DNA from 3 places in the Simplicispira sedimenti genome. Region 3 is predicted to be linked to each of the others. Evidence: predicted binding sites of a transcription regulator. Region 3 holds the regulator's gene; each other region holds the start of a gene.
What was found. Region 3 encodes LexA, which represses DNA repair genes until DNA is damaged. Its sites were predicted from a motif close to ACTGTATNNNNATACAGT; they were not measured.
Positions count from the first base shown of each region.

Region 1 (10,075 bases), on a different contig from region 3:
CGTCACCACGAACTCATGACCGTGGACATGAATGGGATGGTTTGTCATCGTCAGATTGCCGATGCGGATGCGCACCTTGTCGTTCAAGCGCACATTGAGCGATTCAATGCCGGGAAAAATGCGGCTGTTCCAGGCCCAGAGATTGAAATCCAGCATGGTCATCGTCTTGGGCGTGTAGCTGCCGGGGTCGATGTCGAAGGCATTGAGCAAGAAGCAAAAGTCCCGCTGCACCTCGTCGATCAGCGGGTGCCTGGACTTGGGATGGGTGACCCAGAAACCCATCATCCCCATGGCCATCTGCGTCATTTCATCCGCATGGGGGTGGTACATGAAGGTCCCTGGACGCCTCGCCACGAACTCGTACACGAACGTCTTTCCTGGCTGGATTGCAGGTTGGGTCAACCCGGCCACGCCATCCATGCCACTGGGCAGGCGCTGTCCGTGCCAGTGGATACTGGTGTGCTCGGGCAGCTTGTTGGTGACGAAGATCCGCACACGGTCACCCTCCACCACCTCGATGGTGGGACCCGGGCTTTGGCCGTTGTAGCCCCACAGATGGGCCTTGAAGCCCGGCGCCATCTCGCGCACCACGGGTTCGGCGACCAGGTGGAATTCCTTGACACCCTGGTTCATCCTCCAAGGAAGCGTCCATCCGTTCAAGGTCACGACGGGGTTGTAGGGGCGGCCGCTATTGGGCACCAATGGGGCCATGGTCTGCGCCGAGCCCTGGATGACTGGCTCTGGCAGTCCCGCCATGGCCACGCGGCTGACCGCGCTGGCTGCGACAGCGCCACCCGCGATACCGGCAAACTTGAAAAAATCTCTTCTGGATGTCATTGCTTGCACCTGGTGCTCAGTGGGCTTCGCCACCGCCGCTGGATGCGGGGGGAGCTGCAGATAGCGAGACATTGGCGGGGCGGCCGATCAGCGAAGCCTGAAGTGCCGCGTCCGCCAGCCAGAACTGCTGCTCCGCATTGATTGCCGCCATGACGGTATTGATCTGCTCGCGTGCATCGGCCAGCAACTCGAACACGCCAATGATCATTCCGTTGTAGCGAAGCTGGTTTTCCTCTGAGATCAGCTTGCGCAATGGAATGACCTCGTCTCGGTGATGGCGGGCTATATCGAACGCGGTTCTGTAGGCCGAATAGTTCTCTCGCAAATTCGAGGCCGCCGAGCGCACCGTCGCTTCAAGCTGGTTGGCGGCCGCCAGCGTTCGCGCATTCCAGGCATCGCGCTGCATGCCTCCCCAATCAAAGAGAGGCAGGCGGATACCAATTTCATAACCACGGGAATTGGAACGGGCACCTGCCGCATTGTCGAACTGGGTATCACGGCGGACCGCCATTTCGATGTCCGTCATGCTGGTGACGACATTCAGGCGCTGCGCCTTGCCAGCGGCATCCAGAGCACTTTGGGCAAGGCGGATATCCAAGCGCGCCCGGGTTGCCAAGGCACCGACCGCCTGCGGTTCCAGCGCTTGCCGTGGCAGATCGGGCAACCGATCAGGAAGCTGAAGCAATTGAGCCTGCGATGCATCCAGACCGAGCAAGCGGATCAACTCTTCTCGGCTGGAAATTGCCTGGTGCCTTGCTGTGGCCAGACGCGTGGCTGCATCAGCGTAAAAAACCTGCTCACGGGCACGGCTGAGGCGGCTGAAGTTGCCTACGGATTGCATCCGACGGGCCAATTCGGCACTGGCTTCAGCACTTTGAAACACCTGCTGGGCATATTGATGAATTTGCCGCGCGGCGACCGCGCGCACCCACGCCTGTCGAACACGGGTGATGTGGTCCACGACTTCACCGGCCAAGCGCAACCGTGCCTGCTCCAGTCGCGTGGATGCAATCTGCTGACGCGCGGGAAGAGTCATCAGGTCCAGCAGGCCAAAGGACAGCGCCCGTCCCACCTCCAGCTCGCTACCCGCAACCATGCGCTCGAAGCCAAACACAGGGTTGGCGATTCGCCCTGACTGCACTGCCTCGGCGGACTGGACCCATCCTTGAGCCAGCAATGTCTGCAATGCTTGGCTGTTCACCAAGGCCAAGCCGACCGCCTCTTTTTGGCCAAGAGGAGCCGACAGGAGCTTGTGGGCGGCTTCAGCGCGCTGTTGACGTTCTTCCGCACTGCGAGCCAACACCAGTTGGCCATCGACGAAAGCCGCTACGTCATTGTTTATTCGGTCAATGCTCTGTTCAGGGCTCATGCTGGCGCAGCCAGAGAGAATTGCAATCGCTGAACCGGCCAAGATTGCTCTGTGCTCCAGGAACCGAATCCACATCACGGCCGCTCCTTTTCACTGGAGTTGGTACGGGAGTTAGTGGGCGTCGGCTCTTCATTGGATCTCTTCGCAGCCGCTTCCTTGGCGTAGGAACGCCAGCCCCCGATTCGCCCGACTTGATCATTTGCCTCGCGCCAGGACCGCAGGGGCGGATCGGCATAGGGCTGGTATTTACCGAGCTCGGAAACGTATTCCAGTTCCCCGGACACCGAATCCAATGTGTGGGCTGGGTCGGTCGAAGAGGGCTGCGCCGATACAGCCGCGGCCACCCATGCAAGCATCCAAGGGAGCTTCGCAACCGACCGGCGTAGAGAGGTGGGGCGCCGCCCGGACAACCCACGGTGCATCTCTGTGTTCATAGGCGAGATTCTTGAGAGATGTCCCTGACACAAAGCTGTGCGCCAAATTACATCTTTGTTATCTACATGTCAGATGCAGAAAACCTGGTCAAACTATCGACACGCAACCGAGTGGAGGGCGACTGTGAGGATACTGATCGTTGAGGACGAGCCCAAGACCGGGGAGTACCTGTGCCAAGGCCTTGGCGAGGCCGGCTTCGTCGTTGATCTGGCTTCCAACGGCATCGATGGCCTGCACTTGGCGCTGCAGGGAAAGTACGACCTGGTGATCCTCGATGTCATGTTGCCCGGACTCAGCGGCTGGCAAATTTTGCAGTCGATGCGACAGCATGGATTGCAGATGCCAGCAATGTTTCTCACCGCCAGAGACCAAGTAGAGGACCGGGTGAAGGGTTTGGAACTGGGCGCCGATGACTATCTGGTCAAACCGTTCTCGTTCGCCGAACTGTTGGCGCGCGTGCGAACCATCCTGCGGCGCGGGCGCAGCGGAACGGAGAGCACAACGCTGAGCGTGGCAGACTTGGAACTGGACTTGCTTCGGCGCCGCGTCACCCGCGCCGGCAAACGCATCGACCTGACCGCCAAGGAATTCGGCCTTCTGGAGTTATTGATGCGGCGCAGCGGCGAAGTGTTGCCGCGTTCATTGATTGCCTCGCAGGTGTGGGACATGAATTTCGACAGCGACACCAATGTGATCGAGGTCGCCATGCGCCGCCTGCGCATCAAAATCGACGAAGGACAGGATGTCAAACTGATCAAAACGGTACGTGGCATGGGCTACGTTCTGGAAGCGCCCGAGGAACAGTGAGTGCTACGCCGCTTTTCACTCACCAGCCGCTTGACCGCTTTTTTCACGTCGGTGGCCGCTGCCGTCGTGCTTGGATTGGGCCTGTTGTTCTTGATTGCAACAGATCGGCATTTTCAGGAACTGGACCGTGCTGCACTAAGAGACAAGAAGCTCCTGATCGAGAGCATTCTGGCCCATGCCAATTCTTCAGAGGACGCCAAGTGGCGACTGGAAGATGCCTTGAGCCATCACCATGGTCTCTATGCTGTAGTGAACGACTCCCAAGGAAACACACTTTTCCAATCGGCAGGTTTCCATTTACCCGAACGCTCACACTCGGGACATCCATCTCCGGACGGCTACTCTCTCCAAGCATGGAAGAGTGGTCAAAGCGAATTTCACGCGATTCATTTTCAGGCTCGCACGAGGAGCGCACCGGCAACAGATCTCGATGTCTTTGTTGCCATCGATATTGAGCACCACAAGCAGTTTCTATCGGATTTGCGGCGAAACCTTGCGATCTATGCTGCCATTGCAACGCTGATCAGTGGCTTGCTGGGCTGGCTGGCCGCTCATCAAGGCATGGCGCCACTGCGCGCGATGAAGACACGGGCTGCCACGGTCACCGGGCAGCGGCTAGAAGGACGTATGCCCGTTGAATCCGTCCCTGTCGAAATGGCGGATCTGGCGCGAGAACTCAACCATATGCTGGATCGGCTGCAAGAAGACTTCCAGCGCCTCTCGGATTTTTCATCTGATCTGGCGCATGAACTGCGCACGCCGATCAGCAATCTTCTCACGCAGACCCAGGTGACTCTGTCTGCCAAAAGAGACGCAGATACCTACCGCGACACACTCGCGTCCAATGCGGAGGAGTTACAGCGCTTGGCCCGAATGGTGGCCGACATGTTGTTTCTCGCCAAGACGGAGCGCGGGGTGGATCTGCCTCACAAGGAGCGGTTTTCCGCTGCGGCCGAGGTGCAGGCACTTTTAGAGTTCTATGAAGCAGTCGCCGAGGAAAAAGGAATCGATTTGCGTGCGCATGGCGATGGTGACATTCAGGGTGATCGACTGATGTTCCGCCGCGCGGTAAGTAATTTGCTCTCCAATGCGATACGACATACACCCGACGAGGGAGATGTTCAAATTTACGTTTCGAGAGATGAAGACGCGATCAAAGTGATTGTTGAAAATACAGGCAAAGAGATTGAACCCAAGGATCTCTCTCGATTGTTCGACCGCTTCTATCGTGCCGATCCTTCCAGAACACATCCTGGGTCAGATGGCGCAGGTTTAGGACTCTCCATTACCAAAGCCATCGTCGAAGCACATGGGGGGACTGTATCGGCTCACTCCTCTCAGGGGAGAACGCGCTTCACGTTGGTATTCCCATTCCCGCGACCTCTGGACGTTTGAACGCATCGATCAGCTTTTCCTGGTTTGCTTGAGGCTTCACGGAACTGCAGCTATCGAACTTTGCGTACGGCCGCTATATCGCCGATATTGGTCAGTCGTGATGCGAGCATGACCGGCTGCAACCGCTGCAAAAGCGTCTCTCGCAACCAAAACTCCACCCTCACGCAATCACCCTGTCTGCCCCCGTTCAGCAGTAGAAGGCATCGGAGGCGAAGTGACAGACACATCCCCCACCTCCAGCATGTCGTCCCAACGTGTCGTGTAGGCCGGTGACCTGCGCTCCTGCCGCATCGCCCAACTAGCACGCTCTCCCGGCACCTGCACTCCGGCGCTGGCGAGTTTCACCGTCCCGCGTCCATAGCGCTGGTTGAGTTCATCGACCACCCCCATCAGCCGCTCACGGGACGCTTCCTGCTGATCCAGGGGTTCCAACTCAAGTTCCCCTTGCCGCAAGCGTGCGCTGTGCAAATCCAGCAGCATGACGCCGGCCTTGATGAAGGCATAGCCTGGCCGGTAGATCTGGCGCAGCCCGGTCAATGTCGCATGGACGATGGGAACCGTGTCACTGGTGGCCCTCAGCAGCGGCACGGTGATGGATCTCGCGTACTGCGGCCCTTTGCGGAACGGACTGGTATGAATGAACACCAATACATGGGCCGTGTGGCTTGCCTGCCTGCGCAGCTTCTGCGCTGCCATGCTGGCAAACGTGCTGACGGCCTGCTCCAGGTCCGGGAGCGAACTGACGGGTTGTCCAAACGACCGGGTGCAGGCGATCTCCTTCTTGGGTGGCGGTTGATCATCCAAGTCAATGCAGGGCATTCCTTGCAGCTCTCGCACCGTGCGCTCCAGCACCACGGACCAGCGCCTGCGCACAGTGGCAAGATCAAGGCGTGCCAGGTCCAGCACGGTCTCGATGCCAGCCTCCTTGAGCTGGGCTGCAATTTTGCGCCCCACGCCCCAGACTTCAGCCACGTCCGTGGCTTGCAATACCGCATCGCGCTCTGCGGGGTGCAGTTGGGCGAGGTTGCAGACCTGGGCCAGTTCTGCAGGGTAGGAACCTGGTTTGCGTTCGGCCGTCTTGGCCACATGGTTGGCCAGCTTGGCCAGGGTCTTGGTCGGTGCAATGCCGATCCCGCAGGGTATGCCCACCCACTGCAGCACCCGGGCACGGATGGCATGGGCTCGCTCTGTCAGGTCGCCCCGGATGCCACTGAGGTCCACAAAGCTCTCATCGATGGAGTACACCTCCTGCCGGTGGCCCAGCCCTGCCACCAGGCTGGCCATGCGGTCGCTCATGTCCCCGTACAACGCAAAGTTGGCCGATAGGGCCACCAGGCCCGCCTCGTGTTCCAGGTGCCGAATCTCGTGCCAGGGGTGTCCCATGCGCACCCCCAGGGCTTTGGCTTCGTTCGATCGGGCAATGGCGCAGCCGTCGTTATTGCTCAGAACGATGACGGGCCGGTGCTGCAGATCAGGCCGGAACACCCGTTCACAGCTGACGTAGAAGTTGTTGCCATCGACCAGCGCGTACATGGCAGCGTCCTGCCCTGAGGTCACAGCAGAATGATCTCGGAGCATCCGCTGAGCAGCGGCTTGCACAGGATCTTGTAGCCGTCGGCGTCGAATCCTGCCTCCACGCAATCCAGTGCCGATGCTTCTTCGGGTTTGCTCACGCTGCCCAGGTAGCACCAGTGGCGCAGCACATGGATCTGGACATCGTTGGGATGGGGTGGCGGTGCCGATTCGCTGCGCTCGGGGGTAAAGCGCTCGACCAGACCGATCGTGCCCGGATACGGCCAGGTGGCGATCTGCAGGTCTAGCAGCGCGGTGAAGAGGCGCTGGCGGTGTGCGTCCGGCGATTCGTCTCCCCGGCAGACCCCGGCGCACTGGTGCAGCATGGCCCTGAAGCACGGCTTGCCGGGCGGGAGCTTTTCCAGGCCGAGTGCGCCGTAGCAGAGCTTGTGCTGGTCCGCGAGCTTGCGCAGTCCTTCCTGGGCCGCCCGGTGGCTGTTGAACAGGCCGTACAGGCCGGATTCGGTGGCGAACTGGATGTCCTTGGCATACACCACCTCGGGCCGGTCACCGTGCATGCGCAGCGCACACAGCTGGCGACTGCGGCGCAGCTTCTGGTTGAACAGCGGGTGCAGTGCCTTGATCAGTTTCGCCTCCAGCAGCAGGGCCCCGATCTCTCCCGCCGTGCGGATATGGCTGATGCGCCGGGTCTGGCGCAGCATGCGCGCTTCGTCGGGTGTGCGCAGGTGGGCCAGCAAACGGCTGCGCAGGTTGATGCTCTTGCCGATGTACAGCGGCAGATCACCTTCCTCGCCATGGAAGGTGTACACCCCGGGCGCTGCAGGCATGTCTGCAAGGGCTGCGCGCAGGTGCTCGGGGTATTCGTAATACCTTGCTTCATCGAACTCAGGGCGGCGGCGTGCGGGAATGTGCATGGCAAAGCTTCGTTTCAGGTCTTGAACTGCTTGACGCTGGCCAGCACCACACCCCACACCTCGATGGTCTGGCCTTCCTGGGGAATGATGTCCTCGAAGGCCGGATTGGCCGCCTGTAGCTTGAGCCTGCCGCCGCGCAGCCACAGCTTCTTGCAGGTATAGGCCCCATCGACCACGGCCACGACGATCAGTCCATGGCGCGGCTTGATGGCCCGGTCCACCAAGATCACGTCGCCATGAAAAATCCCCTCGTCGCGCATCGAGTCGCCCCGCACCCGCAGTGTGTAGGTCGCCTGGGGATGGCGCACGATGTGCTTGAGCACGTCGATGCGCTCCCCCTGAAAATCCTCGGCCGGAGACGGAAACCCTGCATGCACGCTGGTGTCGATCTCCAGCGCGGAGAGACCGGGGACATAGGGCTCAGGGGCTGGGCAGGGAGAATCGAGAACCGGAAGCATGGGGTGGCGTGCCGGAAACGGCGGATAAACATGAATACTGTGATTAAATACAGTATATTCCCGCCTGCCGCACACTGGCAATTCCCGGGCTTGCCACTCTGGCTATGCTCTGCCTATTGCTTGAGCGCCGTGCTGCAGGCCAGCATTGGCGTGGCCTGCAGGACTTATCCAGACGACTATCCACAGGTTTGACCCCAAGGATTGGGGACAAGGACACACCCCACAAAGCGAAAGAGCATGTGCAGCCACTACCAGGGTCTTCAGCGTCCTGAAGCCTACCGCGCGGTCTTCAAGGCCGAGCCTCCTGCCGTACTGGGTAAAGAGGATATGTGGCCTTGCTACCAGGGCAGCTTCATCCGTCGGCACCCGCATGCCGATGTGGGCGATGAGGCGGTACCGCCCCATGAGGCCCTGATCGGGCAGTACGGCCTGGTGCCGCACTGGGCCAGCGATCTCAAGCTGGGTCGCCACACCTACAACGCCCGCTCAGAGACCGTGGCCACCAAGCCCAGCTTCCGGGATGCCTGGCGCCAGGCACGTCACTGCATCATCCCGGCCATGGCCATCTACGAGCCGGACTGGCGCACCGGCAAGGCCGTCCCCACCCGCATCAGCCGCGCCGATGGCCAGCCCATGGGCATCGCGGGGCTCTGGGATCGGTGGAAGTCCCCCCGAGGTGAGGTCGTGCATAGCTTCACCATGCTGACCATCAATGCCGACCAGCATCCGCTGATGAATCTGTTCCACAAGCCCACCGACGAGAAGCGCATGGTGGTGGTCCTGGAGCCCGAGCAGTTCGACGACTGGCTGCAGGCTCCCGCGAGCCGCAGCATGGAGTTCCTTCGGCCTTTCCCGGCCGATGGCTTGCGGGTGGGGTAGAGACCCATCTGGCGAATCTGTTCTGTACGGCGTACTCCCGCCGTGCATTCCCAACAGCAATGAACCAAGCGTTTGAAGTGAAACTGTCTTCCACCTGGTCGCGCCTGCTGCGCGTGACCGCGATCCTTGCACTCGCAACAGCCAATGCCGCCCAGGCCCGTGTCTCGGTGCTGGAAGCCATCGATAGCACCTCGGGACACCCAACGAGCTTTGCGCAGTGCCCTCAGTTCTTTGCCAACGGCCAACCGCCTGTAGTGGCGCCACTACCCAAGCAGCGGCAGCTGTGCTACGAAGCGTTTGCCATCCTGCACAGCGGCGAAACCAAGACGCCCGTCTATGTGGCACAGCGCTTGAACCGGCGCAGCATTGAGGACGCTGATGAAAGGCGTGCAACCAGGTTCTTTGCCGATGCCCGGCTGCCCAGGGGCGAGCGCGCAGAACTGGAGGACTACAAGCGCTCGGGGTACTCCCGAGGGCATATGGCACCAGCGGGAGACATGCCGACGCCGACAGCCATGGCCCAGAGCTTCAGCCTAGCCAACATGGTGCCGCAGGACATCCAGCACAACGGTGGCGCCTGGGCAAGGATAGAGCAGGACACACGGCACTACGTGCGAAGAGCCAAAGGGGATGTGTTCGTCATCACCGGGCCGGTGTTCACGACAGAAAGTCCTCGCATCGGGGACAACGGGGTCAGGGTTCCGACCTACCTGTTCAAGCTGGTGTACGACCAGTACGACAACCGGGCGTGGGCGCATTGGCAGGAGAACAGGGAGGGGGAGCGGGTCGGGAGGCCGATCAGCTATCAGGAACTGGTGAAGCGGACTGGGGTGGAGTTCTTGCCGGGACTTGCGGTTTCACAACGGAATTGATGGGCGTTTTGCACATCTGGTGAGTAACGCCCACAATTGAGCGACCAACCTGTTCCAACCACAGCAGCTCCGAATGAAGCAGCAGTGTTCTGGATGTGACTGATCCCACGACACTGCCAGAACAGTGTCAATCAAAGGTGCAGCATGACCGAGCCGCCAACTGACCAGCTTTCGCTCGAATTTCATTTGCAAGACACCACTTCAGGTATCACACGCTTGACGTTGCGGGCGCTTGCCAGAGAACTGAAGCTCAGTGAAAGGCAAGTTGTGCTCTTGGCTCTTGCCAGGCTGGCAAATGAGAAGCTGCCCGCCTATTTGCCGGATGACGGACCGCTCACTATGGCACAGATCCACGCCATTCAGTCCGACGCCGACGCGCACATGCCAATAGGACGTGTTCTGCGGCGCATCGCCCTGTTCTCATGAGCCGCCCCGTGGGTACAGGGCACAACCTGCGCCTGATCCTAGTTGCGCTGCGGTTTTATTGCACCCGGATTGAATGGTCGATGCAGACATTTATCACCGCACTGGTTGTCGCATTGGGTCAGCGTAGGACGCACTCAGCTGAAAACGGAA
Region 1 is NZ_JAKVIJ010000019.1:20,029-30,103, forward strand. Features, by position in the region: gene MJ602_RS16135 (multicopper oxidase family protein) at 1-837, opposite strand, end outside; gene MJ602_RS16140 (TolC family protein) at 854-2,206, opposite strand; gene MJ602_RS16145 (heavy metal response regulator transcription factor) at 2,765-3,448, shown strand; gene MJ602_RS16150 (heavy metal sensor histidine kinase) at 3,449-4,843, shown strand; gene MJ602_RS16155 (Y-family DNA polymerase) at 5,012-6,376, opposite strand; gene cho (excinuclease Cho) at 6,397-7,290, opposite strand; gene MJ602_RS16165 (LexA family protein) at 7,305-7,748, opposite strand; gene MJ602_RS16170 (SOS response-associated peptidase) at 7,986-8,627, shown strand; gene MJ602_RS16175 (DNA/RNA non-specific endonuclease) at 8,687-9,499, shown strand; gene MJ602_RS16180 (hypothetical protein) at 9,644-9,925, shown strand; gene MJ602_RS16185 (hypothetical protein) at 10,060-10,075, opposite strand, start outside.
Region 1: MJ602_RS16165 (LexA family protein) is a predicted target of LexA. The motif match lies at 7,785-7,802, and genes of this name have one in related genera.

Region 2 (10,075 bases), on a different contig from region 3:
GGGTGGTGCCCGAGCGCATGGTGGGTTGAGCAAACCGGTTTATACTTAAGATTCATTTTTTGTGAATCTTTAACCATGCACGACCATTCCACCCCTGAAGCGATCTACCCGTTTGACGCCCGTGGTGTCGCCAAGCGCTTTCGCCATGCCGCGATTTTTGGTGCGCTGGACGCCCTGAACCCCGGCGAAACCATGCGGTTCATGAACGACCACGACCCGCTGCCGCTGCTGCACCAGATGCAGATGCGCTACGGCAACGGCGTGCGCATCGAGTACCTGCAGCGGGAACCCGGCGCGATCATGATCGACTTCATCCGCCAGTAAGCGTTTGCTATCAAAAACATAGCTTCCAGCGCCCGTCGATATTGCGCTGGAGGCATTTTTCCTTTGGATTCTTGCCAGTCGCCTGGGTGCCGGTGTTTCATGGCAAGACCAGGATGTCCTGGGCCACTCTGGCGATGCCCTCGTCCGTGAGGTTCTCCGCCTGCACCGGTTGGCGCTGCGCCCATTGGTACAGATGGGTGCTTTGCGAGCGTGCGTACAGCGGGTCGTAGTGCAAGGCCATCAGCTCGGCGAACAACGGTTGCAGCGCGCCTTCGGCAGCCCAGGCCTGCCAGCGATCGATGACCTGCTGGCCATGCAGTTCGCGCATCGTGCCCAGTGTCTGCACCAGTGCGGCACGGTCATCACCCAAGTGGGCGTAGTCGCGCAGCAGGAAGGCCAGCCGTTCGCTGGTGCCGGCCTGGATCTCAATGCAAGGGCTGGCGCGCAGGTGGCGGATCAGCGGCATTGGCACCGTCAGGCGGCCGATGCGGCTGCTCTCGGCCTCCACGTAAACCGGGCGGCTGGTGTCCAGCCCTTCCACCTGTTGGGCCAGCAGGGTTTCAAAGGCCGTTTGCGAGGGCTGGGTTACGCCCGGCAGCGTGCCCAGCACTGAGCCCCGGTGCCGTGCGCAGCCTTCCAGGTCGATGACCTGCGCTCCCTGCCTGGCCAGTGCATGCAAGATGCGTGTCTTGGCGCTGCCCGTGGGGCCGCACAGCACGCGCAGCGGCAATTGCGGGCAAATCGTTTCCAGCAGCGTGATCGCATGTCGGCGCCAGGCCTTGTAGCCGCCTGCAAGTTGCTGGGCGTCCCAGCCCACCAAGCGCAGCCACTGCACCACCGAACTGCTGCGCATACCGCCGCGCCAGCAGTACACCAGCGGTCGCCAGGACGCGGGCTGGTCGGCAAAGCGCTCGCGCAAGTGGCGCGCGATATTGGCCGCCACCATGGCGCCTCCCACGCGCCGTGCCTCAAAGGCACCTTGCTGCTTGTACAGCGTGCCAACGATGTGGCGCTCCTCATTGTCCAGCGCGGGGCAGTTGATGGCGCCGGGAATGTGGTCCAGCGCATATTCGGCGGGCGAGCGCACGTCGATCAGGGTGTCAAAAGTGTGGCGTTCAAGTACGCTGACAGGGCCGCGTGGGCTCATGGAAAGAACTCCTGCAGGAGCATGCGGAAACGGATGGATGGAAACCATGGCTGGCACAATCCGCTCCATGATGGATGCAGCCACACCCTTTGAAGAATCCCCCAAGCTTACCCAGTTTGCCCACGGGGGCGGCTGTGGCTGCAAGATTGCGCCCGGCCTGTTGCGTGAGATCCTGGCCCGCGCACCCCAGGGCCTGGTACCGCCCGAGCTGATGGTGGGCACTGAAACCGCCGATGACGCCGCGGTGTACCGCCTCAATGCCACCCAGGCGCTGGTGGCAACCACCGATTTTTTTACCCCCATCGTTGACGATCCCTACGACTTTGGCCGCATTGCTGCGACCAACGCGCTGTCCGACATCTACGCCATGGGCGGCACGCCCATCCTGGCGCTGGCGCTGGTCGGCATGCCCATTGCCAAGCTCGCCCCCGAGGTCATCGGCCGTGTGCTCGAAGGCGGCGCTTCCGTCTGCCGCGAGGCAGGCATTCCCATTGCGGGCGGGCATTCCATCGATGTGCTCGAGCCCATTTACGGCCTGGTCGGCCTGGGCCTGGTGCACCCCGACCGCGTGCGGCGCAACGCCGATGCGCAGGCCGGTGACGTGCTGGTGCTGGGCAAGCCGCTGGGGGTGGGGGTGTTGTCGGCGGCGCTCAAGAAGGGCCAGCTCGGCGGCGCGGGCTACGCCGAAATGCTGCGCCACACCACACAGCTCAACCGCGTGGGCGCTGCGCTGGGGCAGATGGACGGTGTGCATGCCATGACCGATGTGACCGGCTTCGGCCTGGCAGGCCATTTGCTGGAGATTTGCCGTGGTTCGGGCCTGTCGGCCCAGGTGGAGCTGGCAAGCCTGCCGCTGATCGGCAGCGCAGTGCAATGGGCCCGCGAGGGTGTGGCGACGGGGGCCTCGGGTCGCAATTGGGCCGCCTATGGCAGCGATGTGGACTGGCCCGCCGACGCGCCTGAATGGCAACGTACCTTGTGCACCGATCCGCAAACCAGCGGTGGCCTGCTGGTGAGTTGCGCCGCCAGTGCAGCGCCCGCCGTGCTGCAGGCCTTTCAATCCAGCGGGTTTGCCCAGGCCGCTGTGGTGGGGCGCATGCAGGCCTGCGAACACGATCGCGGATCGCGTCTGGCCTTCGCCTGAACTGCCCGCCAAGGGCACGGCCGCCTCCTGGGCTGCGGCGCACAGGGTCTTATTTCAGTTTTTCATGGTGCGTGCACTAACCGCGACGCATGAAACCGGTGCGCCCCAGGCCAGCGGCCACCGTGCAAGGGCCGCCCCGCCGCACTGGTGGCGCCCCCCTGCCCGCAGCGCATAGCGCTGCGAGAGCGGGGGGAAGGCCCGCAGGGCCTCAGGGGAGTGTTTCACTTCAGGTCTTCCGCCAGCACGCGCACGATGCTTTCGGCATTGGCCGATGATTCGGGAGCGCCTGCGGCGTTGAGCACGGAAACGGTGGTGGCCTCGCCCTGGCTGCGCACCACAATGCGGTACTTGAGCGGTGGCACGGCCTTCTCCGACGAGGCAAAGCTCATCAGCTTGCCCAGGAAGCCCGGCTCCTTCTTGTCGCCCTTGGGCGCCACGTAGCGCACGAAGTACAGGCCCTGGCTGCGGTCGCGGTCTTCCACGGTGAAGCCGGTGCGATCCAGCGCCAGGCCCACGCGGCGCCAGGCACGGTCAAAGCCTTCGTCGATCTGCACCACGGGCACGCCGCCCACATTGCCAACGCGGGAAGACGACGCACGTGCTGCCGGTGTAGCCGCCACGGCCTTGGCCTGCTCCTGGCTGACGCCGAGCTTGACCAGCAGACGGCGCAGGAATTCGGCTTCCAGCTCGGGGTCGGCCGCACGGGGCTGCCACACGGTGGTTTCCTTGGTGCTGGTGTTGAACACCTCCTGCATGCCCCGGTGGCTGACGTAAATCTCGGTGCCGCCCTGGGCGTTGCGCTCCAGGCGGGTGCGGAACTTGTCACGCTCGCCGGTGGAGTAGAGCGAATCGAGCACCCTGCCCAGGGTATTGCGGATGAAGTCCTGCGGAATCTTGGCGCGGTTCTCGGCCCAGTCGGTTTCCATGATGCCGATGTTGGACTGATCCAGCGCCAGGGTGAAGCCGTTTTCCAGCCAGAACTCGCGCACCGGGTCCCAAAGTTGATCGGCCGGGCGGTTGACCACCAGCCAGCGCTGGTTGCCGTTGCGCTCGATGCGCACGTCACCCAGGGAGGACAGTGCGGTTTGCGCCCCCGACGGCTGCGCCGCCTGGTTGGCTTGCATGGCGTTGGCCGAGACCACGCCACCGGGCACGGTGTAGCGCGTGTCACGTGACAGCGTCTTGAGATCGGGCGGCACTTCGAGCGTGGAGCCCTTGGAGGCGCTCTTGTAGTCGATCTTGTCGCCTTCCAGCACCGAGCAGGCGCCCAGGGCGATGGTCAGGCCGAGCAGGCCCAGTCGTGCGGAGTTGTTCACGCGGCTAATCCTCTTGAAACGCTGAACGCAGCGGATGAATTACAGCAGGCCGGCGGCGCGCAGCGCGCCCTCGACGACGGCTTCGTTGCCTTGGCTCAAGGGCGTCATGGGCAGGCGCAGTGTGCCGCCGCACAGGCCCATGCGGGCCATGGCCCACTTCACGGGAATGGGGTTGGCCTCGACGAACAAGTGCTTGTGCACGGGCATGAGGCGGAACTGGATTTCCATGGCGCGCTTGATGTCACCGGCGATGGCGGCCATGCACAGTTCGTGCATCAGGCGCGGGGCCACGTTGGCCGTCACGCTGATGTTGCCCTGACCGCCGCACAGCATCAGTGCCACGGCGGTCGGGTCGTCGCCCGAATACACGGCAAAGCCCTTGGGCACATCGCGGATCAGCCACTGTGCACGCTCGATGTTGCCCGTGGCTTCCTTGATGCCGATGATGCCGGGCACCTGCGCCAGGCGCAGCACGGTGTCGTGCAGCATATCGGCCACCGAGCGGCCGGGCACGTTGTACAGCACGATGGGCAGGTCGCCCGTGGCTTCGGCAATCGCCTTGAAGTGCTGGTACTGGCCCTCTTGCGTGGGCTTGTTGTAGTAGGGCACCACCTGCAACTGGCTGTCTGCGCCGACCTTCTTGGCGAACTTGGCCAGCTCGATCGCCTCGGCCGTCGAATTGGCGCCGCAGCCGGCCATGATGGGCACGCGCTTGGCGGCCTGCTCCACAGCCACGCGAATGATCTCGCAGTGCTCCTCCACGTTCACCGTGGGCGATTCGCCCGTGGTGCCCACCACTCCGATGCAGTCGGTGCCTTCAGCGATGTGCCAGTCGATCAGTTTGCGCAACGTGGGGTAGTCCACGCTGCCGTCTGCATGCATGGGCGTGACGAGGGCGACGATGCTGCCGGTAAGGGGGGCGGTGGGAGAGGTCATGTCCGCAGTGTTGAACGGTAAAAGAGCATTCTAACTAGGAGAGTGCACGCAGTGGATGGCGTGCCGGCGACGGCCCGTCCGTCGGCACGCGCACGCCGGCGATGCGCTGCACGAAGCGCGCGGGGTCGTCGAGGAAGCCGTCCTCGTAGGCCACCACGCGCAGGCCGGCGCAGGCGCCGAGCAACTCGCCCGGGCGCAGCAGGAAATTGGGCCGCGCGGGCCGGCCCACGGTCTCGTTGCCCTGGGCAAAGGTTTCGTAGAGCAGCACGCCGCCCGGCGCCACGCACTGCACGATGGCGGGTAGCAGGGGGCGCCAGAGGTAGTGGGTTACCACCACGGCGCCAAATGTGCGGCCCGCCAGGGGCCAGGGGCCGTTCTCGATGTCGGCTTCGATGGCTTCGCCGGCCTGGGCCGCCGCCTGCACGGCCAGCGGGTCGCGGTCGATGCCCGTCACGGGATGGCCCAGTGCCTGGAACCAGCGCAGGTGCCGGCCTGCGCCGCAGGCCACGTCGAGCACCGGCGCACCGGACGGCACCAGGTGCGACCAGCGGCGCACCCATTCGGAAGGGGCGTCCGGGCCTCGCGCGGGGAAGGGGGTTGCTATAAAATTCATAGCTTTTTGCGCTTGATGAATAAGCGCTGGAGGCCGATTTTGTCTAAAAACAGGCCCACACCTGGTCTGCCAGCATGAGCATGAAGCCGGGGTCGCGGTAGAGCAGGAGCACCGCCAGCAGCGCGAGCAGCACCAGCGCCCAGCCCAGCCAGCGGCGCCAGGGGCGGAGGGTGGGGGGCGTGGTGGAGTCCATGGCCGGATCAGGCAGGTTGGGGGGCCGTGCGCTGCAGCGGCTGCTCGCGCACGGGCAGGTTGACCAGGCAGGCCAGCACGCCCAGGCCGATGGAGATGTACCAGACGATGTCGTAGCTGCCGGTGCGGTCGTACAGCACGCCGCCCAGCCACACGCCCATGAAGCTGCCGATCTGGTGGCTGAAGAACACCAGGCCGCCGAGCATGGACAGGTGCTGCACGCCGAAAATCTGCGCGATGGTGGCGTTGGTGGGCGGCACGGTGGAGAGCCACAGCATGCCCATCACGGCCGAGAACACGTACACCGACATCGGCGAGATCGGCACCAGCAGGAAGACCACGATGACCACCGAGCGCGCCATATAGATGAAGGCCAGGATGAAGCGGCGCGGCATGCGCTGGCCCAGCGAGCCCGCGATGTAGGTGCCGAACACGTTGAACAGCCCGATCAGCGCCAGCGAGAAGCTCGCCACCTGGGGCGAGAGGCCCAGGTCCTTGATGTAGCTGGGCATGTGCACCGCAATGAACACCACCTGGAAGCCGCAGACGAAGTAGCCCACCGTCAGCAGCCCAAAGCTGGGCGTGCGCACGGCCTCGGCCAGCGCCTGGCCCACGGTCTGGCTGCGCTGCGCGGGTGCTGCGCCCCGGAAGCCCGGCTCGCGCAGGCCCAGCGCCAGCGGGACGATCAGCAGCACCAGGAGCGACAGCGCCAGCAGCGCGTCCTGCCAGCCCAGGCTGGAGATCAGGAAACCCTCGACCGGCACCATGAGGAACTGGCCGAACGAGCCCGCCGCGGCCGCCACGCCCATGGCCCAGGAGCGTTTTTCCGGGGCGATCTGGCGCCCCAGCACGCCGTAGATCACGGCGTAGGTGGTGCCCGCCTGCGCCGCGCCGATGAGCAGGCCGGTGGTCAGGGCGAACAGCAGCGTGGTGGGTGACAGTGCCATGCCCACCAGCCCCAGCCCGTAGAGGATGGCGCCGACGACGAGCACGCGGAAGGCGCCGAAGCGGTCCGCCGCCATGCCCGCGAACACGCCCACCAGGCCCCAGGCAATGTTCTGGATGGCGAGCGCCAGCGCGAACGACTCGCGCGTCCAGCCCATGGCCTGGGTGATGGGTTGCAGCCACAGGCCGAAGCCGTGGCGTATGCCCATGGACAGGGTCACGATGGCGGCACCGCAGGCCAGCACCTGGAACATGGAAAGCTTGGGAGGGCTCAAGGACATTCCCGCAATGTAACGGGATGCGGCGTTTTCTGCCGGTACAGCGTTCGCCGGTACAGCGCGGCACCCTGGCATGACTGTGATTTCATACAGCACTACAATCCGCGCCCATGGCAGTCAAACCCACTTCCGCATCCGAATACTCCGAAGGCTCGATCCGCGTGCTCAAGGGCCTGGAGCCCGTCAAGCAGCGCCCGGGCATGTACACCCGCACCGACAACCCCCTGCACATCATCCAGGAGGTGCTGGACAACGCCGCCGACGAGGCCTTGGCCGGTTTCGGCAAGAAGATCAAGGTCACGCTGCATGCCGACGGCTCGGTCAGCGTGGAGGACGACGGCCGGGGCATTCCCTTCGGCCTGCACCCTGAGGAAAAGGCGCCGGTGATCGAACTGGTGTTCACCCGCCTGCACGCGGGCGGCAAGTTCGACAAGGGCAAGGGCGGTGCCTACAGCTTCTCGGGCGGCCTGCACGGCGTGGGCGTGAGCGTGACCAACGCGTTGGCCACCCGTCTGGAGGCCACCAGCCACCGCGAAGGCCAGGCCGCGCGCCTGGTGTTTGCGGGCGGCGATGTGGTCGAGCCCCTGGTGGCGCGCCCGCTGGAGGCGGGCGAGCGCAAGCAGGGCACTACGGTGCGCGTGTGGCCCGACGCCAAATACTTTGAATCGAGCAACCTGCCGCTGGGCGAACTCACGCACCTGCTGCGCAGCAAGGCCGTGCTGATGCCCGGCGTGTCGGTGACCCTGGCCAACGAGAAAACCCGCGAAACGCAGACCTGGCAGTACAAGGGCGGCCTGCGCGACTACCTGGCCCAGACGCTGAGCGCCGACCCGGTGATTCCGCTGTTCGAATGCGAAGGCTTTGCCGATGCAGGGCACGACAGCTTTGCCGAAGGCGAGGGCGCGGCCTGCTGCGTGGCCTTCACCGAAGAAGGCGCGCCGGTGCGCGAGAGCTACGTCAACCTCATCCCCACCAGCGCCGGTGGCACGCACGACAGCGGCCTGCGCGATGGGCTGTTCCAGGCCGTCAAGAGCTTCATCGAACTGCACAGCCTGCTGCCCAAGGGCGTCAAGCTCCTGCCCGAGGACGTATTTGCGCGCGCCAGCTATGTGCTCTCGGCCAAGGTGCTGGACCCGCAGTTCCAGGGCCAGATCAAGGAACGCCTGAACTCGCGCGACGCCGTGCGCCTGGTCTCCAGCTTTGTGCGCCCGGCCATGGAACTGTGGCTCAACCAGCATGTGGACTACGGCAAAAAGCTGGCCGAACTGGCCATCAAGGCGGCGCAGACGCGCCAGAAGGCCGGCCAGAAGGTGGAAAAGCGCAAGGGCTCGGGCGTGGCCGTGCTGCCGGGCAAGCTCACCGATTGCGAAAGCCGCGACCTCGCGCACAACGAGCTGTTTCTGGTCGAGGGCGACTCGGCCGGCGGCAGCGCCAAGATGGGCCGCGACAAGGAATGCCAGGCCGTGCTGCCGCTGCGCGGCAAGGTCCTCAACACCTGGGAGGTCGAGCGCGACCTGCTGTTCAAGAACAACGAGGTGCACGACATTGCCGTGGCCATCGGCGTCGATCCGCACGGCCCCAATGACACCCCCGACCTGTCGGGCCTGCGCTACGGCAAGATCTGCATCCTCAGCGATGCCGACGTGGATGGCGCGCACATCCAGGTGCTGCTGCTCACGCTGTTCTTCCGCCACTTCCCCAAGCTCATCGAGGCCGGCCACATCTATGTGGCGCGCCCGCCGCTGTTCCGCGTGGATGTGCCCGCGCGCGGCAAGAAGCCCGCGGCCAAGATGTACGCGCTGGACGAGGGCGAGCTCACCGCCATCCTCGACAAATGCGCCAAGGACGGCGTGCCGCCCGAGAAATGCCCGATCAGCCGCTTCAAGGGCCTGGGCGAAATGAACGCCGAGCAACTCTGGGACACCACCCTCAACCCCGACACCCGGCGCCTGCTGCCCGTGCAACTGGGCGACCTGGACTTTGCCGCCACCGAAGGCCTCATCACCAAGCTCATGGGCAAGGGCGAAGCCGCCGCGCGCCGTGAGCTGATGGAGCTGCATGGGGATGCGGTAGAGGTGGATGTGTAGTGTTTTTGGCCTCCAAGGCAATATATTCAAGCGTCAGCAGCTATTAAAAACATAGCGTTTCGGGTGCCTTCAAAGGTATCAGCCCCGTTGCGCAGGAACCCTCCGCATGAGCGACCAACCCATCCTCGACCTCCAACCCTCCGCAGCCGACGGCGAGCCTGGGCTTGCCAGCTACGCCCAACGCGCCTACCTGGAGTACGCGCTGTCCGTCGTCAAGGGCCGTGCGCTGCCCGATGTGTGCGACGGCCTCAAGCCCGTGCAGCGGCGCATTCTGTACGCCATGGACCGCATGGGCCTTGGCTACAGCGGCCCCAGCCGCAACGTGGCGGCCAAGCCGGTCAAGAGCGCCAGGGTGGTGGGCGATGTGCTGGGCCGTTTTCACCCGCACGGCGACCAGTCGGCCTACGACGCGCTGGTGCGCCTGGCGCAGGACTTTTCGCAGCGCTACCCGCTGATCGACGGCCAGGGCAACTTCGGCAGCCGCGACGGCGATGGCGCGGCGGCCATGCGCTACACCGAGGCACGGCTCTCGCGCATCAGCACCCTGCTGCTCGATGAGATCGACATGGGCACGGTGGACTTTGTGCCCAACTACGACGGCAGCACGCAGGAGCCGCGCCAGCTGCCTGCGCGCCTGCCGTTTGCGCTGCTCAATGGCGCCAGCGGCATTGCCGTGGGCCTGGCCACCGAAATCCCGAGCCACAACCTGCGTGAAGTGGCCGACGCCTGCGTGGCTCTGGTGAAAAACGCCAAGCTCACGGACGACGAGCTGTTCGCCCTGGTGCCCGGACCAGACTACCCCGGCGGCGGCCAGATCATCAGCCAGGCGGCCGACATCCAGGACGCCTACCGCAGCGGCCGCGGCAGCCTCAAGGTGCGTGCGCGCTGGAAGATCGAAGACCTGGCGCGTGGCCAGTGGCAGATGGTGGTGACCGAGCTGCCGCCCGGTGTGTCGGCGCAAAAGGTGCTGGAAGAGATCGAGGACATCACCAACCCCAAGGTCAAGGCCGGCAAGAAGGCGCTCACGCAGGATCAGACGCAGCTCAAGGCCAGCATGCTGGCCGTGCTCGACGGCGTGCGCGACGAGTCGAGC
Region 2 is NZ_JAKVIJ010000013.1:23,014-33,088, forward strand. Features, by position in the region: gene fumC (class II fumarate hydratase) at 1-29, shown strand, start outside; gene MJ602_RS13925 (DUF2249 domain-containing protein) at 76-324, shown strand; gene mnmH (tRNA 2-selenouridine(34) synthase MnmH) at 422-1,471, opposite strand; gene selD (selenide, water dikinase SelD) at 1,518-2,615, shown strand; gene bamC (outer membrane protein assembly factor BamC) at 2,837-3,931, opposite strand; gene dapA (4-hydroxy-tetrahydrodipicolinate synthase) at 3,971-4,867, opposite strand; gene MJ602_RS13950 (class I SAM-dependent methyltransferase) at 4,902-5,480, opposite strand; gene MJ602_RS13955 (hypothetical protein) at 5,524-5,673, opposite strand; gene MJ602_RS13960 (MFS transporter) at 5,681-6,898, opposite strand; gene MJ602_RS13965 (DNA topoisomerase IV subunit B) at 7,006-8,982, shown strand; gene parC (DNA topoisomerase IV subunit A) at 9,089-10,075, shown strand, end outside.
Region 2: MJ602_RS13965 (DNA topoisomerase IV subunit B) is a predicted target of LexA. The motif match lies at 6,972-6,989, and genes of this name have one in related genera.

Region 3 (10,075 bases):
CCCGCTGGCAGCGCGTGAAAAGCCCGTGATCTCGCCGCGCACGGCCACAGGGTTGAAGCGTGCCTGCAGGGTGTCCGCCACGGCGCGGCACAGCGCCCCAACCTCCCAGACACGCGGCGCCGCGAGTGGGTTTTCAATACCCATGGCCTGCATCCATGCGCTTTTCCGGGCTTGTTGCGCCGCAGTATTCCACAGAGCGCAAAAGTGTCATGGTTGTAAGCATTTGCTCATTGCCACGTGCCCCAACACATTGAAATTCGTGCATCTTATTGATTTTGTTGATTTTTTTGCTGCTTAAAAAACCAGCATTTTGTTCCAGCCACGGTGTGGCGCCGTTGTGCGGCCATCGACACCGGCCTTCTCCACAAAGTTATCCACAGAAACTGTGGGTGAGGCGCGCATACAAACGGATGCAATCGCAGCCCCCCCTGTGGCACAGGGATGGCCACAAAGCTGGGCCATAATCGCTTTTTGCCCACCCCGTGCGGAGACAAGACAATTGCTGTCCATCATACAAGCCGCAGGCTGGCCCATCTGGCCCCTGATCGCCTGCTCGGTTCTGGCCCTTGCGCTGATTTTCGAGCGTTTCATCTCCCTCAAATCCACCCGCATCATCCCGCCCAAGTTGCTGGATGAAGCGATTTCCGTGTCCTCGCAATCCCTCCCCGGCCCCGACGTGGTGGGCAAGCTGGCACAGAATTCGGCGCTGGGCGAAGTGCTGGCCACAGGCCTGCGCACGCTCAACAGCAACCCCCGCACGTCCGAGGCCGACCTGCGCGCCGCCATGGAAGGCGCTGGCCGCGTGGTTGCGCACCGGCTTGAAAAGTACCTCAGTGCACTGGCAACCATCGCATCGGCGGCGCCGCTGCTGGGCCTGCTGGGCACCGTGGTGGGCATGATCGAGATCTTCGGCTCCCAGGGCGGTGCCACAGGCGGCATGGGCAGCGGCAATCCGGCGCAGCTGGCGCACGGCATATCGGTGGCGCTCTACAACACCGCATTTGGCCTGATGGTGGCCATTCCGGCTCTGATTTTCTGGCGCTACTTCCGCAGCCGCGTGGATGCCTACCTGCTGACGCTGGAGCTGTCGTCCGAGCAGTTCGTGCGCCACCTGCTGCGCCACAAGAAGTGAACGTACCGGCAAAGGCTGCCCCATGAACTTCCGCCCCCGTGCCAAGGAAGAGCCGGAGATCAACCTGATCCCCTTCATCGACGTGCTGCTGGTGATCCTCATCTTTCTGATGCTGACCACCACCTACAGCAAGTTCACCGAGCTGCAGCTCACCCTGCCCGTGGCCGACGCCGAGCAACAACGCGACCACCCCAAGGAAGTGGTGGTGGCCGTGGCTGCCGATGGCCGCTATGCCATCAACAAGAGCGGCATCGACGGCAAGAGCGTGGATCACCTCGCCGCGGCACTGCGCGATGCCGCCAAGGCGGGCCAGGGTACGGTGGTCATCATCAGTGCAGACGCACTGGCGCCGCACCAATCGGTCATCTCGGTGATGGAGGCAGCGCGCCGCGTGGGCCTCACGCAAATCACCTTTGCCACCCAGTCCTCCGCCCGCGCGGGCGCAGGCAAGTAGGCGCCGTCCATCACTGCTGCCAGCCCGCAGCCTCACATGCACCAGGTCAGCGACGCCAGCCCCGCGCTGCAACGCGCGTGGCGGCAACGCGGCGCGCTGGCCTGCCTGCTCTGGCCCCTGTCACTGCTCATGGGGCTGCTTGTGCGCCTGCGCCGGGGCTTGTATGCGGCGCGCATTCTTCCATCGGGTCATCCGGGCGTTCCGGTCATTGTGGTGGGCAATGTGGTGGCGGGCGGCGCGGGCAAAACGCCGGTGGTGATGGCTGTGGTGCGCCACCTGCAGGCCCGTGGCTGGCGGCCTGGGGTTGTATCGCGCGGCTACGGTCGCAGCAGCACCGACTGCCGCGCAGTGCTGCCCGACAGCCCCCCCAGCGCCGCGGGCGACGAGCCCCTGCTGATTGCCCGCCAATGCAAAGTGCCGGTCTTCGTGGCGAGCCAGCGCCTGGAGGCCGCACAGGCACTGCGCCAAAGCCATCCCGACATCGACATCATCGTGTGCGACGATGGGCTGCAGCACCTGGCGCTGGCGCGCAACATCGAGGTCTGCGTGTTCAACAACGATGGCGTAGGCAACGGCTGGCTGCTGCCCGCAGGCCCGCTGCGCGAGCCTTGGCCTCGGCCTGTGGATCTGGTGGTGCACGCAGGCACCGCCCCGAAAGGCGGCCGCGCACCCTGCTTCGCCATGCAGCGCAGCCTGGCACCCACCGCAGTACGTGCCGATGGCAGCCAGGTGCCACTGCACCAATTGCAGACTCAGCCACTGCTCGCACTGGCGGGCATCGCCCGGCCCGGAGACTTTTTTGCCCTGCTGCAGCAATCCGGCCTGGAACCCCAACGCACTCTGGCACTGCCGGATCACTATGATTATGATAGCTGGCAGCGCCCATCAGATAAGCCCTACACACTGATTTGCACTGAAAAAGATGCCGCCAAGCTCTGGCGCCTTCATCCGGACGCACTGGCAGTGCCACTGCAGGTGGAAATTGCTCCCGGCTTTTTCGAGGCCCTGGATGCCAAGCTGGCTGCGCTGGGCTCGCTATCATCGCGCTCCTGATTTCCCGTCTTTCCCCACTGCACCGCCATGGACACCAAACTGCTCGAACTGCTGGTCTGCCCCGTCACCAAAGGCCCCCTCACCTACGACCGGGAGCGCCAGGAACTCATCTCGCGCAGCGCCCGCCTGGCCTACCCGGTGCGCGACGGCATTCCCGTCCTGCTGGAAAACGAGGCCCGTCCGCTGACCGACGAAGAGCTGGAGCGATGAGCACCCGCGGCTTTGCCGTGCTGATTCCGGCACGCATGGCGTCCAGCCGCCTGCCCGACAAGCCGCTGGCGGACATTGCAGGCCTGCCCATGGTGGTGCGCGTGGCCGAGCGCGCCGCAGCCAGTGGTGCCCAGCGCACCGTGGTGGCGGCAGACGATGCGCGCATCCTTGACGCTTGCCGCCAGCACGGGGTGGAGGCCATCCTCACCCGCACCGACCACGCCAGCGGCAGCGACCGCCTGGCCGAGGCCTGCACCCTGCTGGGCCTGGACGGCGACGATGTGGTCGTCAATGTGCAGGGGGACGAGCCGCTGATCGACCCGGCGCTCATCGGCGCCGTGGCCCAACTGCTGCACACGCACCCGCACGCCAGCATGGGAACGGCCGCACATCCGCTGGCTGCGGTGGACGAACTGGCCAATCCGAACGTCGTTAAGGTGGTATGCGATGCCGGCGGCATGGCCCAGTACTTCAGCCGCGCGCCCATTCCGTTTGCACGGGACCACGCGGGCCAGCCCTGGTGGCGCAGCAGCGACGCCAAGCACCCGGCGCTGGCAGGCTTTGCGCCACTGCGCCATATCGGCATCTACAGCTACCGCGCAGGCTTTTTGCGCCGTTTTCCCGAACTGCCGCAGGCCCCCACCGAGGTGATCGAGGCGCTGGAACAACTGCGCGCACTGTGGCACGGCCACCGCATCGCAGTGCATGTATCGGCTACCGCACCCGGCCCCGGCGTGGACACGCCCGAAGACTTGGCCCGCGTGCGCGCCCTGTGCACCTGATCGGTGCAGGCCCTGGTTTGTAAGTGAGGGTACAAGCGGCCCATGCTATCCTTGCCCCCCTAATAAGAGCACCGCATCCGGGGGCAGCGGTCCCGTGGCCCGCAGTGCCGACAGATTTTCCACACTTCGAGGACTATTCCCATGAGACTGATTCTGTTGGGCGCCCCCGGCGCCGGCAAGGGCACGCAAGCCGCTTTCATCTGCAAGAAATACGGCATTCCGCAGATCTCCACCGGAGACATGCTGCGCGCCGCCGTCAAGGCCGGAACCCCTCTGGGGCTCAAGGCCAAGGCCGTCATGGAATCGGGCGCGCTGGTGAGCGACGACATCATCATCGGCCTGGTCAAGGAACGCATCACCGAACCTGACTGCGCCAATGGCTTTCTGTTCGACGGCTTCCCGCGCACCATTCCCCAGGCGGACGCGATGAAGGAAGCGGGTGTCAAGCTCGACTACGTGCTGGAAATCGACGTGCCTTTCGACGCCATCATCGAACGCATGAGTGGTCGGCGCTCGCACCCCGGCAGCGGCCGCACCTACCACGTCAAGTTCAATCCGCCCAAGGTGGCAGACAAGGATGACGTGACCGGTGAACCCCTGATCCAGCGCGACGACGACAAGGAAGAAACCGTCAAGACACGCCTGGAGGTGTACAGCGCCCAGACGCGCCCCCTGGTGGATTACTACTCCGGCTGGGCAAAGCAAGACCCCGCCGCTGCACCCAAATACCGCGCGATCAGCGGCACCGGCAGCGTGGAGGAAATCACCGCGCGCGCCCTCGCTGCCTTGGCAGACTGAGAGATCAAGCTTGCGGGCCACGGCCTGCAGCCTCTGCAACGCCCCGCATGCGGGGCGTTGTCGTTTTCAGAGCGCGGGAGCCGATACGCCCAGCAGTTCCAGCAACAAGGACACCCTGGCCTTGACCGGAATGAGGCCCGGCGACAGTGGCAGCGCAGCGTGGGCCCTGGGCAAGGACAGCACCTGACCCAAGGGGCAGCGCGTGGTCACGCGCACAGCCACGCCGGCTTGCTGCGCGCGCTCCAGCGCGGCTTGCAGCGCATGGTGCAGCGTACCGTTGCCCGTGGCTGCCACCACCAGGCCCTGAACGCCGTCGCGCACCAGCGCATCGACCGTGGCCCCACACGCCCCAGCGTAGTTCATGACGATCTCGACACGCGGCCAGGACGCACCGGACGCTACTTTTTCAAGAGCGCCCTGCGCCCATCCCGCCTGCGCTTGAGGCCAATCCTGCGCCAAGCGCACGCGCCCTTCCTCCACCCAGCCCAACGGCCCGCCTTCGCCCGAGCTGAACGCATCCACGCGGTACGGATGCACCTTCTGAACCTGCCGCGCACCATGCACGGCACCGGCACACACCACCAGCACACCCCTGGCCCCCGGCGCATGCGCCACAGCCATCGCGTCCAGCAGGTTCTGCGGCCCATCGGGGGCGATCGCCGTCGCGGGCCGCATGGCACAGGTCAGCAGCACAGGCTTGCGCGCATCGAGCACGCTGTGCAGAAACCAGGCTGTCTCTTCCAACGTGTCCGTGCCATGCGTGATCACCACGGCTCGCACGCTGTCGTCCTGCAGGTGCGCATGGCAGCGCTGCGCCAACGCAGCCCACACGCCAAACTCCATGTTCTTGCTGTCGATCTGCGCCACCTGCTCGAAATCCAGCGGCCCCTGCGCAGCCTGCGCCAGGCCCGGCACGCCCGCAAGCAGATCCTGCACCCCTACCTGCCCGGCCACATATCCAATGTTGTCACCCGCTGCAGCGGCCTTTCCGGCAATCGTGCCCCCCGTGCCCAGCACCACGATTTTTTTTGTTTCCACTTGCATCCCTCGAAAAACTGGTTAAGAATACAGTTACTGTATTAAATAACAGCCCCTTGCCCACCGGGAGCCCGTCATGCAAAGCAGCCCCAAGCTCACAGCCCGTCAGCAACAGATTCTGGACCTGATCCAGAACGCCATTGCACGCACCGGTGCCCCGCCCACGCGCGCCGAAATTGCCACTGAACTCGGCTTCAAGTCTGCCAATGCAGCCGAAGAGCACCTGCAGGCCCTGGCCCGCAAAGGTGTCATCGAGCTGGTCAGCGGCACCTCGCGTGGCATCCGTCTGCGCGGTGAAGCCATTCGCTCCCTCAACGCGGCACGTGGCACCCAGTACAACCTGCCCATCCCGGGCCTCAGCCAACTGGTGCTGCCCCTGGTCGGGCGTGTGGCGGCGGGGTCCCCGATTCTCGCCCAGGAACATGTGGAGCAGTCCTATTGCGTGGAAGAAAGCCTGTTCCAGCACAAGCCGGATTACCTGCTCAAGGTGCGCGGCATGTCCATGCGCGACGTTGGCATCATGGATGGCGACCTGCTCGCCGTGAAAGCCTGCCATGAGGCGCGCAACGGCCAGATCATCGTGGCACGCCTGGGCGATGACGTCACCGTCAAGCGCCTGCGGCGCACCGCCCAAGGCGTCGAACTGCTGCCCGAAAACCCCGACTACCCCGTGATCGTGGTGCACCCCGGCGAGCCCTTCGCCATCGAAGGCCTGGCCGTCGGCCTGATCCGCAACACCATGCTCATGTGAGCCTGCATCCTGCACCGCCCCAGGTGGCGGGCGCGCGTGTGGCCCCTGATGACCCACGGCCCTGAGGTGGTGCTGTCCCTGCAATCCTGCCAGTGTTCAACCCTGACCTCTGGAGTATTCACATGGGAATTGTTCTCTTGGCAACGTCCGTCCTGCCCCGCCCTTTTCTCGGCCTGTATCGCTGGTGGAAAAGCCATGCTCATCGCCCCAACCGCGCATCAGCCCTGCCACCACCGCACGCCCGGCCTTGTGCGATGCCACCCCTTCCGCGCAACCCCGTAGCCTCCCGCGCACCCCGCGTCTGGCAGGGGCCGGTGCAGATGCCGGGTCATGGCGCAGCCCTGCCCCCTTCTCGGCCCCTGCGCTGCCACACCAGCGCCAATGGCCGGATGGTCATTGCCGGGCGCATGGCCGATGTCTGTGCAGAGCTGGAGCGCATGGCCGCTTGCGAACAGCGCCATTAGCACTGCGCGGCCCGGTGGAACTGAACTGCTTGCAGCGGGCCGCATTTACCCATGGTTGCATAGGCCAGGGGCGCGCCCAAGGCACAATGGCGGGATGAACATCGTGATCCTCGACGACTATCAGGATGCGGTGCGCAAACTGCACTGCGCGACCCGTCTCGACGCCTTCTCGGCCAAGGTCTATACCAACACTGTCAAGGGACTGGGGCAGCTTTCGGTGCGCCTCAAAGATGCCGATGTCATTGTGCTGATCCGCGAACGGACCCAAATTACCCGCCAATTGGTAGAAAAGCTCCCCCGGCTCAAGTTGATCGCCCAAACCGGACGCGTGGGCTCACACATCGATGTAGCCGCATGCACCGAACGTGGCATCGCCGTGGCCGAGGGTGTGGGCTCGCCGGTCGCCCCTGCCGAGCTGACATGGGCGCTCATCATGGCCTCCATGCGGCGCCTGCCGCAGTACATCTCCAACCTCAAGCATGGGGCCTGGCAACAATCAGGCCTCAAGGCCGCAGGCATGCCTCCCAACTTCGGCATTGGCAACGTACTGCGTGGCAAGACTTTAGGCATTTGGGGCTATGGTCAGATTGGTCAAATCGTTGCGGGCTATGGCAAAGCATTCGGCATGAACGTGCGTGTCTGGGGCAGCGAGGCTTCGCGTGCCAAAGCACTGACCGATGGTTACCAGGTGGCATCCCAATGTGAGGAATTCCTGGCTCAATGCGACGTGGTGTCACTGCATTTGCGCCTGTGTGATGCCACGCGCGGCATTGTCACCCTGGAAAGGCTTTCGTCCATGAAGCCCACAGCCTTGCTGGTCAACACCTCGCGCGCCGAACTCATCGAGCCTGACGCATTGATCGCCGCTCTCAACCGAGGCCGCCCCGGAATGGCCGCCGTGGATGTGTTCGAGAGCGAGCCCATCCTGCAAGGCCATGCCCTGCTGCGGCTGGAGAACTGCATTTGCACGCCCCACATCGGCTATGTGGAGCAGGACAACTACGAGTTGTACTTTGGTGCGGCATTCGACAACGTGGCGAACTTCATCAAGGGAACTCCGACCAATATCGTCAACCCTGGAGCCCTCCAGGTACGCCGCTGAACACCGAGCAGTAGCTCGCCACCCCCCCAAAGAAAGCGGCCTCCACACGGGAGGCCGTTCTGCGAAGCACACCCAAAGAGGTGTGCGGGAGGCGCCTGAAGATCAGTTCAGAGGCGTCTTCTTGCCATCCACGTACTTGTACAGGGTGATGGCGGGGTTCTTCATTTCGCCGTTGTCTTCGAAGGCGATGGCAGCGGTCACGCCCTTGAAGTTGGACTTGCGGATTTCAGGCGTATAGACCTTGGGGTCCACCGAGTTGGCGCGCTTCATGGCGTCCACGAGCAGCATGGTCGCGTCGTAGGTGTAGGGGCTGTACACCTGGAACTGACCGGGGTACTTGGCATCGTAGCGCTTCTTCCACTCCACGCCGCCAGGCATCTTGGCCAGCGATGCACCACCTTCGGCGCAGATCACGTTGGTCAGGGTCTTGGCACCCGCAGCCAGCTTGGCGATTTCAGAGGTGCAGACGCCGTCGCCACCGAAGTACTTGACGTCGGCCATGCCCAGTTGCTCCATCTGGCGCAGCATGGGGCCGGCTTGGGGGTCCATGCCGCCAAAGAAGATCGCGTCAGGCTTCTTGGCCTTGATGGCCGTCAGGATGGCCATGAAGTCGGTGGCCTTGTCGTGCGTGAACTGCTCGTCCACCACCTTCATGCCCTTGGCCAGAGCCACTTTCTTGAACACGTCAGCCACGCCCTGGCCATAGGCGGTACGGTCGTCCACCACAGCAACGGTCTTGAGCTTCAGGGTTTCAGCCGCGTAGGCAGCCAGACCCGCACCCAGAGAGTTGTCGGTAGCGATGATGCGGTGCGTGGTCTTGTAGCCAGGCTTGGTCAGGTTGGGGTTGGTGGCGGCGCCCGTGACCATGGGAATGCCGCAATCGTTGTACACCTTGGACGCGGGGATGGTCGTGCCCGAGTTCAGGTGACCCACCACGCCAGCGACCTTGGAGTCGCACAGCTTCTGTGCGGCAGCGGTGCCTTGCTTGGGATCGGCTGCATCGTCTTCGCCCTGCAGTTCGAACTTGATCTTCTTGCCACCGATCGTCACGCCCTGTGCATTGAGGTCTTCAATGGCCATGCGAGCGCCGTTTTCGTTGTCCTTGCCGTAGTGGGCCTGGGCACCGGAAATCGGGGCCACGTGACCGATCTTGACCACCTGCTCTTGTGCAGAGGCCATACCAGCGACAGCCGCGATAGCGGCAACTACGGTCAGTTTCAACTTCAATTGCATAGGATTCTCCAGTAAAGAATGGACGCTGAGATGCTTGTTTTTTTCTCAACGGGAGTGAAGGTACATCATTTTTTCAAGCCCAAATACTAGGGAACACGATAGCCATTAGAAAAAATTGGGCATAGCAAGCAAATCAAGCGGTGCCAGGGTGGCTGGCGAGCTCATCTGCAACCGCCTCATAGACCGATTGACGCACCACGGATTCCACTTCTTCGCGCAGTCTGGGCAGGATGGAACGGGTCTGTTCCTGCACCACATGGGCGATGGCCTCACGCAGGCGCTTCTCCAGAAGCACATCGACCCGCTGCATCACGCGGTGCACCATCATCTCTTCAAAGCCCTCCGGCAGGGTCGGCTGCGAAGGCTTGCCCAGCGTGGTGGTCATGGACTCGGATGCGTGCACCACTGCGGTCGTCTTCGTTGGCAACTGCGCGGACGTCACGACAACCGTTGAGGGCCTTGGCGCCACTGCTGCGGCTGGCGCATGCGCCGCAAGCACTGGGGCCGCCGCAGGCGCACGCGGTGCGACCGCCGGTGCCACAGGAGGGCGCTCGATCGGCGGGCGCTGCACCACAGGAGGCGCCGGCGGCGCAGACGAGTGCGCCACAGGTTCACGCGCCGAACCTGGCACTGCCGGGCGCATGGCTTGGGGCGCAGCTCCCTCGGGCACCACTTCGGTGAGGGTAGGAACAAAACGGGGCGGCGTGCGCGCAGGCGGACGGGAGGGAGGCGTATTCATCTCAGACAGTTTTCTGACCCAGGTCGTGTTTCACGGGCTCGTGCCCGCATTCGCGGTAACGTCGCCAACGCTGGCGTGCCAGTTGCTTGTCGTGTTCATCGTCGGCGCTGACCACCTCCACCACCTGGGCATATTCGCCCCAAGCCTCGGGCACGTCGTCCCCCAGGTTGAGCAACATGTCGCGGCTGGCAACAGCCTGCCCCGGCAGCGCCAAGACGATGTGTGATGCCTGCAGCACATGGTCTGGGCTGTCTGCCCGGCAATGGGCAACAAAGTCCTGGGGCGCCATGTTCCAGAGCATGGTGTCCACACGGTCCAG
Region 3 is NZ_JAKVIJ010000016.1:43,915-53,989, reverse strand. Features, by position in the region: gene xseA (exodeoxyribonuclease VII large subunit) at 1-153, opposite strand, end outside; gene MJ602_RS15430 (MotA/TolQ/ExbB proton channel family protein) at 500-1,132, shown strand; gene MJ602_RS15425 (ExbD/TolR family protein) at 1,155-1,586, shown strand; gene lpxK (tetraacyldisaccharide 4'-kinase) at 1,623-2,639, shown strand; gene MJ602_RS15415 (Trm112 family protein) at 2,667-2,849, shown strand; gene kdsB (3-deoxy-manno-octulosonate cytidylyltransferase) at 2,846-3,631, shown strand; gene adk (adenylate kinase) at 3,773-4,429, shown strand; gene MJ602_RS15400 (asparaginase) at 4,496-5,473, opposite strand; gene lexA (transcriptional repressor LexA) at 5,544-6,218, shown strand; gene MJ602_RS15390 (D-2-hydroxyacid dehydrogenase family protein) at 6,777-7,784, shown strand; gene MJ602_RS15385 (branched-chain amino acid ABC transporter substrate-binding protein) at 7,887-9,017, opposite strand; gene MJ602_RS15380 (hypothetical protein) at 9,151-9,423, opposite strand; gene MJ602_RS15375 (DNA polymerase III subunit chi) at 9,758-10,075, opposite strand, start outside.